Regions from separate parts of the Beggiatoa leptomitoformis genome, predicted to be linked through region 3. Evidence: predicted binding sites of a transcription regulator. Region 3 holds the regulator's gene; each other region holds the start of a gene.

Region 1 (5,882 bases), 720 kb from region 3:
AAATAGTCTAATTTTAAGGGTTGTTGCATATAAAACAGGGAAAACGGCACAAAAACTGTTAGTGTAATAAATTCTTGTAATATTTTTAACTGTGATAAATTAAATTCTGTATAACCAATGCGATTAGCAGGCACTTGTAGTAAATATTCAAATAATGCCACCCCCCAACTTAATAATGCCGCGATATACCAAGGATGACTATTCAAGTGTTTTAAATGGGCGTACCACGCAAATGTCATGAATACATTGGATAAACTAAGTAGGATAACGGTTTGAAAAATAACGGGCATATTAATACTATTTAGTATGTGACACTAGGAATGATTAAGACTAGCCATGATACGCATGGTCGGAAACATAAATTTTTCCAACCAGTTACATAATAAAGTAAGGGTCGTCCATCAATGGAAATGCGATATGTTGGTATCGTTTTAAATATTGAACTTCATAATGCGTCGCTGAGTTGCACCAGAGACGTGGAACAGTAGCAGAAAGCGATATTGATTATATAACGTATTCCGCGCTTGATTGCTAGTTTAGTGCAGTCTATATTCAATCATCGTGAAACGATAAAAGCTTAAAATATTAACCGTTCATCCAGTTGGGACATTGTAAAATCACAGTTTAATCATACAAACAGACTATTTTTATTCACCGATAAATAACTTGCTGTTTACGGGTAATATCATTAGAATATATTGCCGTTTTGTTTACCCATTAAAACCACACCCAGCGATAAAAATTGAGGTTTTTAGTTATTATGAAGCCCGAGATTCATCCCACCTACACAGAAATCAATGTCACGTGTAGCTGTGGTAATACTTTTAAAACCCGTTCTACTACTAAAAAAGATTTGCACCTTGACGTGTGTTCTGCTTGCCATCCCTTTTACACTGGTAAGCAAAAGATTTTAGATACGGGCGGTCGTGTTGATAAATTCCGTCGCAAATATGGTAATAAAGCCGCTTAATCAGCACATGTATGTGCCTATAACGGCTGTTAATTCCTGCCATTGTGTTTTTCCCGGTTGTCGTTCCTTATTGCTAATGGATATTATTGAACATTTCCAGTGAGCCGGGAAAAATCCTACACAGTTTTTATACTGTGTCACTTCACGCTACATTGTTTAAGTCATGCAACCGCTCACCAATATCCGTAGTTTTGTCCGCCGTAATGGGCGCATGACTCCCTCACAACAACTTGCTTATACTAACTTATGGTCACGCTACGGTGTTGACCCTGTTGGTGTACTCGATTTAAACGACTTATTTGCACGCTCCCAACCCAAACATTTAGAAATTGGGTTCGGTATGGGCGATGCCTTACTAGAAATGGCGCAACAACATCCTGAAAATGACTATTTAGGAATTGATGTACATTTACCCGGTTTTGGCAAAGTGTTAAAACAAATCGAGGCGGAGAATATCACTAATATCCGTCTTTTTAATGGCGATGCCGTTTTACTACTGCAAAATCATATCGCTTTAGCCAGTTTGGACACCGTTTATCTTTTTTTCCCCGACCCTTGGCATAAAAAACGCCATAATAAACGTCGTTTAGTACAAGCTGCTTTTGTCGAACTGTTAGCCAGTCGCCTAACAACAGAAGGTATTTTTCATTTGGCAACGGATTGGCAAGATTACGCTGAACAAATGTTACAAGTGATGGAAGCAAGCCCACAATTTCAGAATATGACCGCACCAAACAGCTACGCGCCCCGCCCTGCTGACCGTCCCTTAACCAAATTCGAACAACGTGGACATCGTCACGGACATGGTGTTTGGGATTTGCTCTACAAAAAAACAACCCCATCAATATTCTAACGAATAGAAAATACTGATTATTTTTCTTTTTGTCATGTTACTGTCATCAGACTGTCAACGTTATTTCATACGCCTGTGCTAGCTTAAGCCGTCCTTAAGAACCCCGTTTAGCACGAGCAAACACTATGAAAGATAAACAATTTGATGATTTACCCGCAGAAATTGGCAACCCTCATCCTAATAATCCCCATTTTAACGATATATTAGAAATTCGCTTATCCCGTCGCCAAGTATTACAAGGTGGTTTAGGATTTGCGATGGTTTCCATGTTTGGCATGAGCCTCGCGGGTTGTAACGATGATAATGACGAAGAAGATTTACCCAGTTTAGGCTTTAAATCCGTTCCTATTAGCACAGAAGATAAACATGTTGTTCCTGACGGTTACACTGCAAAAGTTCTATACCGTTGGGGTGACCCTGTGTCCGATGGTGCAGCTTTCCGTATAGATGCCTCCAATACTGCGGCTGAACAAATGGTACAAGCGGGCGCGCATCACGATGGTATGCACTATTTCCCCATAGACCAACTGACAGGCGGTAACTCCTCCTCTCAAGGACTATTGGTTATGAATCATGAGTATATAGATGATGCAATCCTCCACACAACAGGTGGCTATCGAGATGACAAAGCAGGCTATACAATAGAAAAAACTAATAAAGAAATGGCCGCACATGGCGTTAGCGTCATTGAAGTGCGTAAAAGTGGCAGTGATTGGAGCGTTGTACGTCCCTCTTCCTATGGTCGTCGGATTACCACCCACACACCAATGACCATAAGTGGCGCGGCAGCAGGGTCACGCCTACTACAAACCAGTGCAGACCCAACAGGGCGAGAAGTGATAGGCACACTAAATAACTGCGCTAATGGCACAACTCCTTGGGGTACTTATTTAACCTGCGAAGAAAACTATCAAAACTATTTTATTATCCCCAATGCCAGCGAATTGACTGCAGAAATGCAAGCCATTGTTAGCCGTGACCGCGTCAGCAGTAGCGGAACAAATTACTCATGGGAAGTACACTACGACCGCTTTAACATCAACAAAGAACCCCATGAAGTTAATCGTTTCGGCTGGGTAGTCGAAATAGACCCTTTTGACCCAACTTCCAAACCTATCAAACGCACCGCTTTAGGACGTTTCAGCCACGAAAACGCCGCACATGTACTGGCTAATGACAATCGCGTTGTTGTCTATTTAGGTGACGATAAAACCAACGAATTTATCTACAAATTCATCAGTAATCGTGCTTATGACAAAAATAACCGTGCCGCTAATATGGCAGTGGGTACAGGTATTTTAGACGACGGCATTCTATACGTTGCCCAATACAAGGCTGACGGTACAGGCGTTTGGTTACCCCTGATTTACGGACAAAACGGCTTAACGGCTGAAAATGGCTTTGCTGACCAAGCTGAAGTGTTAATCAAAGCCCGTGCGGCAGCAACACTAGTCGGCGCAACCCCAATGGATAGACCAGAATGGGTTGCCATTAACCCCAAAAACAAACAAGTTTACGTTACCCTTACCAACAATTCTGGACGCGGTACAACCAACAATCCCGCAACCGATGCCGCGAATCCACGTGCAAAAAACATCATGGGACATATTTTACGTTGGTCAGAAACCAACAATGACCCAGCTGCTTTAACCCTGAAATGGGATATATACGTATTAGCAGGCAATCCCGCCAGTACCGTTGCTGAAAATCAAGGCAACATCAAAGGCGATATTTTTGCCTGTCCTGATGGCTTATGGTTTGATAACAGCGGACGCTTATGGATTGAAACAGACATGAGTGATACTGTCATGTTAGATGGGGAAATGGCAGCATTTGGCAATAATCAAATGTTAGCCTCAGACCCAACAACAGGCGAAATTCGTCGTTTCTTCACAGGTCCTATTGGTTGCGAAGTCACAGGAATAATTAGCACCCCCGACCAAAAAACACTGTTTATTAATGTGCAACATCCCGGTGATGTGCCAAAAGGGCTACAAGCACAATTAGGCACAACCCGTCCCACCCCCGCAAATCCACACGTTGCAAGTAACTGGCCCGATTTTGACCCTAATGGTCGTCCACGTTCTTCTACCATTGTGATTACAAAGGGGAATGGCGGGAAGATTGGGACTTAAGGGATTTGATTGGTTTTATGATAGGTGATAGGTACGAATAAAAACTCGTACCTATAATATCTCTTTGATTAACAGTCCTATTAGAACAGTTGGGGCGATGATAGCTTATTCATCCACTATGTGTTTTACATAAGATGAAGAGTTCGAACTCTATCAGTAAATCGATAAAATTGCTTATCCAAATAAAATTAAAGAGATTATTGAACTAATGAAAAATAAATTTTTCATTTTATAGATAACACTCAAAAAAAGCAGTGTTATCCATTTTTTAGCGTTGCCGACAAAACCGATACAAGGCAATTTCTGCAAATAAATTCGGCAATATCCGCATTCCTGTTCGTGGGCGATGATAACGGTCAACCGCAGCGCGTTGTAAAATGGTTACGCCTAGTTCTTCACATAATTTTTCAAAGTCATACAGTGTACATAAATGAATGTTTTCTGTGTTATACCAAGGGTTTGGTAATGCTTCAGAAACGGGCATTCGTCCGCCAAAAAATAAGGATAGGCGACATTCCCAATGACCAAAATTGGGAAAGGCTATAATTCCTTCCCGTCCTACCCGTAACATTTCCTGTAATAGCAAATCAGGGCGATGTATTGCCTGCAACGTTTCTGACATGATGACATAATCAAAGCTGTTATCGGTAAAATCCGATAGACCTTGATTTAAATCGGTATGGATGACATTCACCCCTTTTTCTATGCAATGGACAATTTTATTGTCGTCAATTTCCAAGCCATAGCCCGTTACTTGTCGCTCTTCATGCAGTTGTGCTAGTAAAGTACCGTCGCCACAACCTAAGTCTAAAACATGGGAATTGGGTTTAATCCATTGACCAATTAATGCTAAATCTGTACGTAACTCCATTTTATTCTCCCCCTTTATATTTCAATACGTTGCATATAAGCACGGAAGATTTGTTGGTAGAGGGGGATAGGCATTAAAAACGCATCATGCCCATCATCAGCTTTGATTTCGGCATAGCTGACTTGTTTTTTATTATCGAGTAAGGCTTTAACAATTTCGCGGGAACGGGCGGGTGAAAAACGCCAATCACTGGTAAACGCCGCAATTAAAAATTGGGCTTTTACATTGGCGAAGGCTTGGGCTAAATCGTGGTTGTGTTCACTGGCGGGGTCAAAATAGTCTAGGGCTTTTGTCATTAATAAATAGGTGTTTGCATCAAAACGGTCGACGAATGAATGTCCTTGGTAGCGTAGGTAGCTTTCAATTTGAAATTCAACATCAAAGCTAAAATTTAGTTTTCCTTCGCGCAGTTCGCGTCCGAATTTTGCCCGCATGGAGTCATCGGATAAATAGGTGATATGTCCTAGCATCCGCGCTAACATTAGTCCTTGACGTGGAATAACATTTTTTTCGTAATAATGCCCTGCATGAAAATCGGGGTCGGTCATGATGGCTTGGCGAGCAACTTCATTAAACGCGATATTTTGCGCGGACAGTTTTGGCGCGGCGGCAATGGCAACGCAATGGCGCACACGGTCTGGATAATCAATTGTCCATTGTAGTGCTTGCATACCGCCTAAACTGCCACCAACCACAGCAGCCCATTGGTGAATGCCTAGTACGTCGCTTAATTGGGCTTGTGCATTAACCCAATCGCGTACGGTTATGATTGGAAAATCAGGGCCAAACGGTTTTCCTGTCTCGGGATTGAGACTTGTTGGTCCTGTTGAGCCTTTACAACCACCTAAATTATTTAAGCAAACGACAAAAAAGCGTGTCGTATCTATGGGTTTACCTATGCCTATCGCGCTATCCCACCAGCCCGGTTTTTTATCTTGTGTGCTGTGATAACCCGCAGCATGGTGGTCGCCACTCAGTGCATGGCAAATTAGTACGGCATTGGAGCGGTTTGCATTGAGTTGTCCATAGGTCTCATAAATAATATCGTAACGT
Region 2 (5,882 bases), 920 kb from region 3:
AACCTACAGGAATTTACGTCATGAATGCATTAAGGGAACATGCTGAACAGCAATTCGCGGAAGAGTTAGAAAATCTGAAAAAAGTCGATAAACGTCCGCGTCCACCTAATTGGCATTTATCCCCATGGGCGGTTGCCACTTATTTATTAGGGGGAAAATTAGAAAATAAATTTGAAATTACGCCTAAATACATTGGTAATCGCCGTTTAATAGAAATCGCCATTGCAACCTTAACAACCGACCGTGCTTTATTACTCTATGGTGTTCCCGGAACGGCAAAATCCTATGTATCTGAACAGTTAAGCGCGGCAATTTGTGGCGATTCCACTTTTCTGATTCAAGGAACAGCAGGCACTAGTGAAGAATCTATCCGTTATGGTTGGAACTATGCTGAATTATTAGCAAAAGGGCCATCAAGCCGTGCATTGGTTGCAAGCCCCATGATGCGCGGGATGGAATTAGGAAAGATTGTTCGCCTTGAAGAATTAACCCGTATTCCTGCCGATGTGCAAGATACATTAATTACTATTTTATCTGAAAAAGTTCTACCTATTCCTGAGTTAAGTAGCGAAGTACAAGCACAACGCGGTTTTAACATTATCGCTACTGCAAATAACCGTGATAAAGGCGTAAATGAACCCTCAAGCGCGTTAAAACGTCGGTTTAATACAGTCATACTACCGCTACCCGCTACCTTAGAAGAGGAAGTAACTATCGTACAAAAACGGGTCATGGAATTAGGGCGAGCATTAACCCTACCCGCTGAACCACCCGCACTGGCTGAAATTCGTCGTGTGGTTACTATTTTCCGCGAGCTACGTAATGGCGTTACCGAAAATGGCAAAACCAAGCTAAAATCCCCTACCAGCACCTTAAGCACAGCAGAAGCTATTTCTGTGATGAATAACGGATGGAGTTTGGCTGCTCACTTTGGTGATGGCACGATTGACGCGAATGATTTAGCGTCTAGTCTGGTTGGTGCGGTGGTGAAAGACCCTGTGCAAGACAGCGTAATATGGCGAGAATATTTAGAAACGGTTGTAAAAGAGCGCAATGACTGGAAAGATTTATACCGTCATTGTCGGGAGTTGAGCTAATAAGTTAAGGGTTATCTGAATCAAAATTCTCAGAACTCCCAGAATTTAAAGACAAGAAAAATGTCTTTTTCAGATAGCCTCTTATTTTTAGGCAAAAAAAAACGACGCACTATCTCTCTATAATGCGTCGCATTCCCTTTCTAGGCTTGCTGGGAAAAAAAGTTGCTCAGGAGTTTACGAGCTTACTACGGTCTAACTATCTACTACAAAGCGGTTAATAATTTTACTTTTTGTCCTGCGTGCAATTTATGCGTTCCCGCAGTAACAACCCATTGTCCATCTTCCAAACCAGTTACAACGGTGACCTGATTATTGTGATAATTACCGAGTTTTACAAGAACCTGCTTAACAGTTTGACTTTTTTGGTCAACAACCCAGACACTGGCTTGTTCCCCTTGTGCATACAGTGCGGACAATGGCAATAACGCCACATTTTCAGTCCCGGCTTTTTGTAAAGCAACCGTTGCAGTCATCCCGAGATGAATAGTCTCATCCGCATCAAGAATGCTAACGCGCACTGCATAAGTCCGAGTACTGGCATCTGCACTGGGAGAAATTTCACGAATAGTGCCATGCCATTGTTTTTCAGGATAAGCCCACAACGCAATCACGACATTATTCGCAGATTTAAGCTGTGCTAATTGATTTTCAGGCACACTGATTTCTACTTCTTTTTCCTGTGGGCGGGCAATACTCACTACACTTTGTCCTGCATTCACCACTTCGCCTGCTTCCGCAGAAACCTGCATGACAACACCCTCTTTATCTGCGTATAAATCAGTATAAACAGTTTGATTTTCTTGCACTTCTAAGCTGGCTTTTACCTGTTTTAAACGGGCGGCTGCAGTATTGTGTTTATTAAGGACCGCATCATAATCATTACGGCTAATAACCCCTTTTTCGACAAGACTCGCATAACGTTTTAAATCCGCTTGCGCTTTGACTAAATCGGCTTGAGCAGAATTAACTTCTGCACGACTACTTAAAACGGTCAATTGATAATCAGTAGGGTCTATACGCGCCAGTAATTGTCCTTTTTTTACCCTATCACCAACATCTACCTTACGTTCAATGATTTTACCACCAACGCGAAACCCTAAATCAGTGATATAACGCGCTTTAACTTCACCCGCATAATGATTGGTTTCATCCACAGGATTAAAAACAACCTGCTCCGCACGGACAGGGCGAACTTCTTCAACCGCCGTTACTTTTTCTTCTGCTTGGAGATCACAACCAGCAACACCGATAACAGCAAGCACTAATACCGTTGGTTTAAGTAAAGGGGATTTGAAGGTAAACATTGCATTTCTCCGCACAAATTAACTGGGGACAAGACAATAAAGAAACTTTCTGTTAATTTTTGACTAATAGTCAAATTTTAGCTGTAAGTATTTTTTTGTCAAGATGTGCGATAAAGAAATATCAGACCATTTGCAAAAGTGGCACAGAAAAACGCCACTGTAACCTATAGAGTTTATATATTTTAATGATTTTAATTAAAATTTTTAACATCACATGCCTCACTAAAAAGGCTATTAAAAAACTAAGTGTAGATTCTGCTAGTCTTGATTCAGGTGATTTCACTTATACCCCTAGAAAAAAATCATCTATAACATTGCAAGAAAACACTTATACAATCGTGCGTTTGTTACATATCAATAGGAGGAATAATGCGTTTTTTCACACTAATCTTAAGCCTCTTCACCTTCATTACGCCACTCTTAGCGGCTGAATTTTCTCCCGATATTCCATTAGATATTACCAAACCTTCTTATGCAAACCCTTGGAAGCGTTATAAAGATTGGGCAAAAGAAGACTGGAAAACCTTTAATACCCTAACCGAATCGACCTCGCCCGCTGTCGGTGGTCTAAAAAAAATAGATAAGCCCATTGAAGGTAACGCCGACAATGGTAAAAAACTGGTTGCTGACCGTTCACGGGGGGGCGGTTGTTATGCGTGTCATGTGATGCCGGGTGCAACACTACCGGGCAATGTCGCGCCTGATTTATCAACCGTTGCGACATGGGGACGAACAGATGAGCATCTCTTTAATTATATTGATGACCCGCGTCGTTATAACCCTACAACCGTGATGCCTCCTTGGGGGGCGCACCAAGTATTTACTGAAGCGGAAATCATGGATATTGTCAGCTATTTAAAAACTTTAAAAACGCCCAGTAAATTTGCTGATAATAAAGAAAATCCACAAACGCGCCCTGTTCCTGTGGAAGATAGAGATAATTTAGACCCCTTTGAAAATCCGGGTATGTTTGGTACAGAATTAGGAACAAGCTTATTTAATAAAGTTGGTGCAACAGGTAAATCCTGTGCATCGTGCCATGAAAATGCGACTAAAACATTTCAACAATGGGCTGTAACTATGCCTAAATATGAGCCGCGATTGAAGAAAATCATGGGCGTTGAAGAGTTTATTACCCGTCATGCACGCGCGACAACAGGGGAAGAATATCTTGCACAATCCACAGAAAATCTAGGGTTAGCGATTTATTTGCGTTACCTAGCCAATGGACAAACCATTCAAATTAAAGCAGAGGATGCCAACACCAAGGCGGCTTTACAACGTGCTGAACAACTTATGAAGCGCAAGATTGGACAACTGAATTTTTCCTGCAATGATTGCCATGATTTTGGTGCAAATCATTGGATTCGTGGGCAATATTTATCTGGTTTAACGGGCATGATAGACCATTTTCCCACCTATCGCACCAGCCGTGCGGAGATTTGGGATATTCGAAAACGCCTACAATGGTGTGGTGTCGCTATTCGAGCCAATGAATTACCGCCTGATGCAGCCGTATATGGTGATATTGAGTTATATTTAATGCAAGTTAATAATGGTAAAGTGTTTTCTGTCCCCGGTATTCGGCATTAATAAACCCGCCTTCATCACAGTAACACGGATAGCATGGCTTTAATCCGTGTTATTTGTAAAAACTAAAGTAACCCGAGAGTGCGTTAGGTCTCTATTTTTACACCATAACGTACTATCGGACTGTAACCCGCCTCTTTTCAAAATAATCGCCATGATGTTTTAAAACCCTGTTGGTTTTCAAGATTTACGAGATTTTTTGTTTAATTTATTGTTTTTATATAAAATATCATACTTATACATCATAAAATTTGCTAATTAATACACATTGCACGAGCGGTGTGTTCATGCGATTATCCCTTGTGTTCTCTCATTTCCTCTTTTCCCATGATATTTCATGAGAATTGGCAGGAATTTCACATAAATTCAAGTTATTAAAACTTCATAGTGGTTTAATAAACTCGCTAACATACAACCGTCATAGAGGGGCTTGCGATGGAGTATTTTTTACAGCAACTTATCAATGGTGTAACACTGGGCGCGATTTATGGCTTAATTGCTATTGGTTATTCAATGGTTTATGGCATTATCGGCATGATTAATTTTGCGCACGGTGACATTTTTATGATAGGTGCGTTTACAGGATTAATTGCCTTATTGGTGCTAGGGGCGACGGGCATTACATGGATACCGCTAGCATTATTACTGACGTTAGTCATCGCGATGTTACTCACCGCCGTATATGGCTGGACCATTGAACGCTTGGCTTATCGACCATTACGGGGTTCGTTTCGGCTTGCGCCCCTTATTTCTGCAATAGGCATGTCCATTTTTTTACAAAACTATGTGCAATTGTTTCAAGGGGCGCGAGTGCGTCCATTACCTCCTTTTATAGAAGGCGGCTTTACGCTTGTTGAAACAAATGGTTATAGTGTTGTATTAAGCTACATGCAAATTATTATCATCGTCACAACCCTTGTATTAATGACAGGGTTTACGGTGTTAATTCATCATACAAATATTGGCCGTGCGCAACGGGCTTGTGAACAGGATATAACTATGGCGGCATTATTAGGCATTAATGTTGACCGCACTATATCCCTCACGTTTGTAATAGGCGCGGCACTTGCGGCTGTCGCAGGCGTGATGTTTTTATTATTTTATGGTGTGATTGATTTTTTTATCGGTTTTTCCGCAGGGATTAAAGCCTTTACCGCTGCTGTTTTAGGCGGCATTGGTTCGTTACCGGGTGCAATGTTAGGCGGGCTGTTAATTGGTTTAATTGAAGTATTATGGTCTGCGTATTTTTCGGTTGAATATAAAGATGTTGCAGCATTTACCATCTTAGTATTAGTGCTGATATTTCGTCCTACAGGCTTATTGGGTAAACCTGAAGTGGAGAAAGTATAATGTCAAGTGTCACTGATACGCCTATTTTTTTTTGGAAAGCCGTTATTAAAGAAGCCAGTGTGGCTGCTCTGATTGCCTTAGGGCTGAGTTTATTAATGATAGGTGTGCGTCCCATAGACCAAGCAGGTGGATTAGGTCTAAGTACGCGCTGGGATTGGGTGGTTATTGCGGTTCTTTCTGTCTTTACAGGACGTTTTCTCCTTGCTAGCTATTGGCAATTGCGTCGTCAACAGTATTTTTCTTTCCCCAGTGTTTCTTTAAATATTCCCCGCCCTTTATTTCGTATCGCAAATTTATTCATTGCACTGATGTTTATCGTGCTTGCTTTTGCATTGCCGTTTTTTAGCTTTGTTGACCGTTATGTATTAGATATTGCAACCCTAGTTTTAACCTACATTATGTTGGGTTGGGGATTAAATATTGTTGTTGGCTTAGCGGGATTGCTCGATTTGGGTTATGTCGGATTTTATGCTGTTGGTGCATATTCTTTTGCCTTGCTTTCTACCCATTTTGGGTTAAGTTTTTGGATGTGTTTACCTTT
Region 3 (5,882 bases):
AGAAAGATCAACTCCACAATAATACGTTATGGGTAGATTCACTAATATGGGTGCCGAATAAGTAGCATCCCCACAGCCCAAGTCCAAAAAAGAGAATTCATCCTCTAATTCACTTAAAACACGAGCTACATCAGTGTATATTTCACGATGTGATAGGTTATTAGCAGTGACAACACGATGATAAATACTCCAAACATCCATAGTACCAAAATAGTCTTCTACACTTTTAATATCTTCCACGTTTTCCATCTCCACCAGTTATATATTTAACCTGTAATATTGAGGTACTTTTTTAGGAGAACTCTCGTAAATTTAAGCATCTACAAGAGTCCTAATATCATGACAAAACATAACTATTTCAGTATTTATACCGAAACTCTATAAAATAGAATCGTCCAGCACCAGGCAAGTCGTTAGGCACATTAACAACTGAACCACTGCTAGGTTCAGGAGAAGGATAACGAACATCTTCGTCAAATAGATTACGAATACCAAATGCAACGTTAGTATTGCCCGCTCGAATATCTTTGCGACGAATCGTTAAATCTACCGTTGTATAGCCGTTTAATGCAGGGCGTGGATCATTTAGCCCGCGTACCCATCCATTGTTCCAATTAACTTGGGTATCTACATACCATGTAGAACCAAGCAGATAATCTGCGCGTAAATAAGCCATCTGTTCAGGTGCATTATTCAAGACGTTATTTGCTTCATCTTTAGCGTTTTGATAACTATAATTAAAAAGCAAGCTAGACTTAATGCTGGTTTTCCAACGCGCTTCGAATTCAAATCCTTGCCCTTTCCAATCGGTCGCATTTGCATATTGCAATTCAGTATCACCAATAGCAATAAGTGTGATTTTATCCTTAATATTATATTGATATAGGTTAAAAGCTAAATGCAGACTTTCTAACGCACGATAATCAAAGGCTAATTCCCATGTTTCACTTTTTTCAGGTTTTAAATCTGGGTTGCCAAGAAGAGCTGGGTTGTTTCGGTTATATAAGTTTTGAAAAGAAGGCGCACGAAAAGCCTTGCCATATAGTAGCTTGGTTGTTAAATCAGAACGTACCTGCCAGACTAAACCAACACGTGGATTAACAGTTGAACCAAAATCAGAGTATTCATCGTAACGCACACCTGTTGTCAGTTCCCATTCAGGATTGATTGTCCACGCATCCTGTATAAAAAGATACCCATCAGTCCGTGATACTTCTGGTATAAATGAAGCGGATGTATCACTCACATCCACAAGAGTAGTTGGTGACACATCTTCGCCTGTAAAGGGATTAGTACCATAGTTTTTTACCTCTTTTACTTCATATTGGTCATAGTTAGCGTAACCGACACCAACACGTATCGAATGGTCATCAATGCCATGATAAAATCCAGATAATGCTAATTGTGTTTGATTTTCTGACGCTGATGGACGACCCAAATATCCTATTGGATAAGTACCACCGAATGCACCTATAGGAAAGATATAAAACTCTGCCTCAAAATGCGTATTCAAATAACTCAACTGTGTTTGAACGTCCCAATTTTTGGTAAATTTAGGGTCGTGATAAGTCAGATCAGCATTGATTCTTTGTTCAGACATAGGTTGATCTGAACCAAGTGCTTGCGCAATGCCTGTTCCAGCCCCCATATCCTCTCCCTTATGCAAACCTGCCCTTAATTGCCAACGCTGTTTACTAATATCAATATGAGTGTCATAGGTCGTAATTTCTGACCCATACTCGCCTGGTGCTAAAGATGCGTGTGTGCCAAACATACCGTCAAATACAGTTTGTGCATCACTTTCTACTGTACCTTGATGTCCATCTGTTTTAGTAAATTCAGCCATTGCCGCGATTTTAAAACCATTCCACTCACTACCATGTGTTACCCAAGTGTCTTGCGTGTTATAACTGCCAAGTCGTACACCCACTTCTGTTCCATCAATATCATCAGCCGTTTTAGTGATGATATTAATTACCCCAGCAAGCGCATCAGCCCCATAAACAGCAGAACCAGGACCACGAATAATTTCAATACGAGAAACTGTACTAATAGGAAAACCGCTCCAATATAATCCTTTAGAACCACGGTGTGAATCGTTAAGTCGAATACCATTAACTAAAACCAATAAACCTGAATCATGGTCTCCCGCTACGGAAATTCCGCGAACACTATAAACAGGGATATTAAAATAGTTGTATGAAACCTGTATGCCCGGAACACTACGTAAAGCATCATCGAGCGTTCTTGCACCCATTGCCTCAAGGTCTTGTGATGTAATAACGGTTGTAACTGCAGGTGCGCGGTCCGTTACCTGTTTTGCTCCTGTAGCAATGCTGGTTGTCTTTGCTTTGACTAAACCACCAAAAATATCAAAAGCATCATCCAACTTAATTTCCACTTCAGACAATTCAGCTAAATCTAAATCACGTAATTGTGCCAAACGCGCTCTTTTGGCTATTTCATCATCAGTTGCGGCATGTAGGTCTAACGCTAACAACACTAAGCAAGCTGTGCATAGATAAATTGTTATCTTATTCATGTTAGTTACTCCGCCCCTCTTTGCTGATTAACCGCTTTCAGTTTCGAGTTATCAGCACTTATATCTGTTGCAACTCTCAAAAGATTCGCACTCGGCTTAATGGCAACCGCATTGATTATTGTTGAATCTAAGGCTAGGCGGACTTTATTATCTTCATTGTAAAATTTGAGCATTCCACCTTGTTCAACAAAATTCGCCATATCACTCACAGTTAAAATGGGCAGCCGTTGGAGTGCTTGCAAAATCGTTTTTAGCCGTGCTTGTTCCGAATCACTAATAAATAATACATGACACGAATTTGCTTCTTGTACTTGTTGCAACCGCTTTACCTTAATAGCATGTCCGTGTACTGTTTGATTTTCAACTACAATATCAATATTTTGTTGAAAGGGGTCGCGTCCTAAGATACAAATATAAAAAGATTGATTTTTGTTATCTGATAGGGTTGTTGGAGGATAATACAGAAAGCTGCCTAGTTTATATAAAAAGGTTGCTTTAATTTCGTATTCTTCCGCAGCTGACAGTGCGTAAGCAACTGGCTGGTAGAGTAACGTGATGAGGGCGAATATCACTATTCTCCCTAATAATGTCGACATAGTGGCTTCACCTAAACATGAAAATGTAAGGAAAGTTTACTATAAAGTTTTTTTAACAACAATATTAGTGGACTAATAGCTTTTTGAGAATTTTTTTTATAACGATTTGTTACAACCGCGATATGGTTACTCTAAAGCACAATGTGTAATATACTGTATATTAAATTTTTTTGGGATTGGCTAAAAATATAATGGACAATTTTGGGGAATATTATCAATCAATAATATTGATAATATCTGCCGATTGCGCGCTTAAATTAGAAAACAATGGACATATTAGATTTCTTGTAAAAGTATCTTAGGAAAAATGACAACGGATAATACCGCTTTTAGTGGTATCCATGCTGCTTTTGCAAAAGGTTTATTGCGGATACAAAAAAAGGGCGAATTCATTCGCCCTTCTATATAACACCTAATTAAACATAATATTAGATTTATTCGCGCGTCGAAAATCGATAACCTACTCCGCGCACGGTTTGAATTAAATAATCATAATTATGATCAGCTAACGCTTTCCGTAAACGGCGAATATGAACGTCGACAGTTCGTTCTTCAATATAAACATTTCCACCCCATACTTGGTCTAATACTTGGCTACGGCTATAAACCCGTTCAGGATGGCGCATAAAAAAGTAAAGCAAGCGAAATTCTGTAGGGCCCATTTGTACTTCTTGCCCTGCAATTGTTACGCGATGTTCATTAGGGTCTAGGCGTAATTCATTAACCGCAAGCTGTTCACCTTCCGAATGGGTAGAAGCACGTCGTAACACCGCTTTAATCCGCGCAACTAATTCTCGTGGCGAAAAAGGCTTGGTAACATAGTCATCCGCACCCACTTCTAACCCCCGAATTTTATCGCTTTCTTCACCACGAGCCGTTAGCATAATAATAGGAATTTCTTGCGTTTGTGGTTCTTTTTTTAGTTGGCGCGCAAATTCTATACCGCTAACTTTATTAGGTAACATCCAATCTAATAAAATCAATTTAGGTAGTTGGTTAAAAATTAAGGTCTGTGCTTGACGGACATCAGCCGCTTCTGTGACGATAAACCCCGCTTTACTCAGGGCAAGGTTTAACATTTCCCGAATAGGGGCTTCATCTTCAACAATAAGAATAGGTTGCTCTGACATTTTAAAGGTTACACAGGTTAATGAATAAGAAAAGGTGACAAGTGTTATGTCTGACAATGCGGACAATAATACGTTGCTCGTTGTCCAAGTATGATACGTTCAATTGGTGTGTTACAGGTTACACAGGCTTGCGTGGCACGGTCATAAACCCGCAAGGTTTGGCTAAAATAACCCGGTTCACCTTGGGTATTAACAAAATCACGTAAGGTTGTCCCTCCCATTGCGATTGAAGCAGTTAATACTTCGCGTATCGTACTGGCAAGCTGCTCATAACGGGTTAACGTAATCTCGCCCGCCGCGCGAGTCGGGTGAATGCCTGCTAAAAACAGGGATTCACTCGCATAAATGTTGCCTACCCCAACTACAACATGGCTATTCATAATAAAGGTTTTGACGGCAAGCTGTTTTTTACCTGCTTTTTGTTGTAAGTACTTGCCCGTAAATTCATTTTCTAAAGGTTCAACGCCCAAACTTGCAAGCAATGGATGCTGTAAAACAGGTTCACTTGTCCATAACACACAACCAAAACGACGCGGGTCGTGATAACGCAGGCTAAACGTTTGTCCAAACTGGATTAAAACATGGTCGTGTTTTTTCAGTGGGGTATCAGGAGAGACAATGCGTAAACTGCCCGACATGCCCAAATGAATAATTAAATGTCCCGTTGGATATGCAAACAGTAAATATTTACCTCGTCGTTGAATATGTTGCAGGGGCTGTCCTAATAGATGTGTTGCAAGGTCTGACGGCACTGCCCAACGCAAGCGCGATTCACGAACATCAATAGCGGTAACAGTGCGCCCTTCTAAGTGCTGCGCGATGCCTCGGCGAGTGGTTTCAACTTCAGGTAATTCGGGCATGATTTAATGACGTATGCGTTGTTGAGGAAGTAAATATTTTAGAGAACGCGGCAATTTTTGTTGTATGACCTCGTTAAAATAGGTTACATACCGTTGATATTGCACGCCTAAAAAAATCACACTTAAGCCTATCAAGGTTAAAATAAAAGGAAATAGCATCGAGTCGGCAAACACGCGATAAGATAAATGTCCCACATAAATCAAAATACCTAATGCCCCAAAAATCACAAATACCTTGCGTTGTAATAATACTGATAGAATAAGTAAACTAAGATTGACAATGAGATAAAGCACCCGTTGTAATTCCTGTTCAGTATCCATCAATATCAACGTAACACTGACCCAAAACGCTAACATGCCAAATAAATATCCCCAAAAGGCGTAATCTTCACGAGTACGGCGGTCAACTAAATAACTTCCCAACAACATAATAACGCCAAAATACAAGGTAATCGCTCGTTCAACTTGCCAACTAAAGGCGGCTTCACCACCAAAAATAGTCGGTATCAGTTCTATGGATAAAAACCAACAAGCAAAAGCAATGGGAGCTGTTAGGAATGGGAATGGCACAAACTTCAGTGTAATAACGCCAACAATGATAGTGCCAATGGCCATCCAAATGCCACGTTGTGGGAACAAAAAGCTTATATTTTCTTGTTGTTCTAGCAACAGTTGAACGCCAAAAACGGCAAGCGGTGTCATACAAACAGCTAAGGTAAACAGTAACCCACCTGCTACCCGTTGTTGGGGCTTT

What was found. The regulator PhoB, encoded in region 3, activates phosphate uptake and scavenging genes when phosphate is short. The targets are predictions, from matches to a motif close to GNNTGTCATAAAACTGTCANAT.
Region 1: AL038_RS10295 (PhoX family protein) is a predicted target of PhoB. The motif match lies at 1,862-1,883, and genes of this name have one in related genera.
Region 2: AL038_RS11170 (ABC transporter permease subunit) is a predicted target of PhoB. The motif match lies at 4,394-4,415, and genes of this name have one in related genera.

Annotation. Positions count from the first base shown of each region.
Region 1 is NZ_CP012373.2:2,466,322-2,472,203, reverse strand. Features, by position in the region: gene AL038_RS10310 (DMT family protein) at 1-290, opposite strand, end outside; gene rpmE (50S ribosomal protein L31) at 761-970, shown strand; gene trmB (tRNA (guanosine(46)-N7)-methyltransferase TrmB) at 1,134-1,823, shown strand; gene AL038_RS10295 (PhoX family protein) at 1,949-3,958, shown strand; gene metW (methionine biosynthesis protein MetW) at 4,227-4,829, opposite strand; gene metX (homoserine O-succinyltransferase MetX) at 4,844-5,882, opposite strand, start outside.
Region 2 is NZ_CP012373.2:2,666,240-2,672,121, reverse strand. Features, by position in the region: gene AL038_RS11190 (DUF5691 domain-containing protein) at 1-24, shown strand, start outside; gene AL038_RS11185 (ATP-binding protein) at 21-1,097, shown strand; gene AL038_RS11180 (efflux RND transporter periplasmic adaptor subunit) at 1,301-2,401, opposite strand; gene soxA (sulfur oxidation c-type cytochrome SoxA) at 2,771-3,994, shown strand; gene AL038_RS11170 (ABC transporter permease subunit) at 4,427-5,341, shown strand; gene livM (high-affinity branched-chain amino acid ABC transporter permease LivM) at 5,341-5,882, shown strand, end outside.
Region 3 is NZ_CP012373.2:1,745,390-1,751,271, forward strand. Features, by position in the region: gene AL038_RS07290 (class I SAM-dependent methyltransferase) at 1-240, opposite strand, end outside; gene AL038_RS07295 (TonB-dependent receptor plug domain-containing protein) at 359-2,542, opposite strand; gene AL038_RS07300 (TOL_0243 family YfiR-like periplasmic protein) at 2,548-3,138, opposite strand; gene phoB (phosphate regulon transcriptional regulator PhoB) at 3,573-4,268, opposite strand; gene mutM (bifunctional DNA-formamidopyrimidine glycosylase/DNA-(apurinic or apyrimidinic site) lyase) at 4,313-5,128, opposite strand; gene AL038_RS07315 (DUF2157 domain-containing protein) at 5,132-5,882, opposite strand, start outside.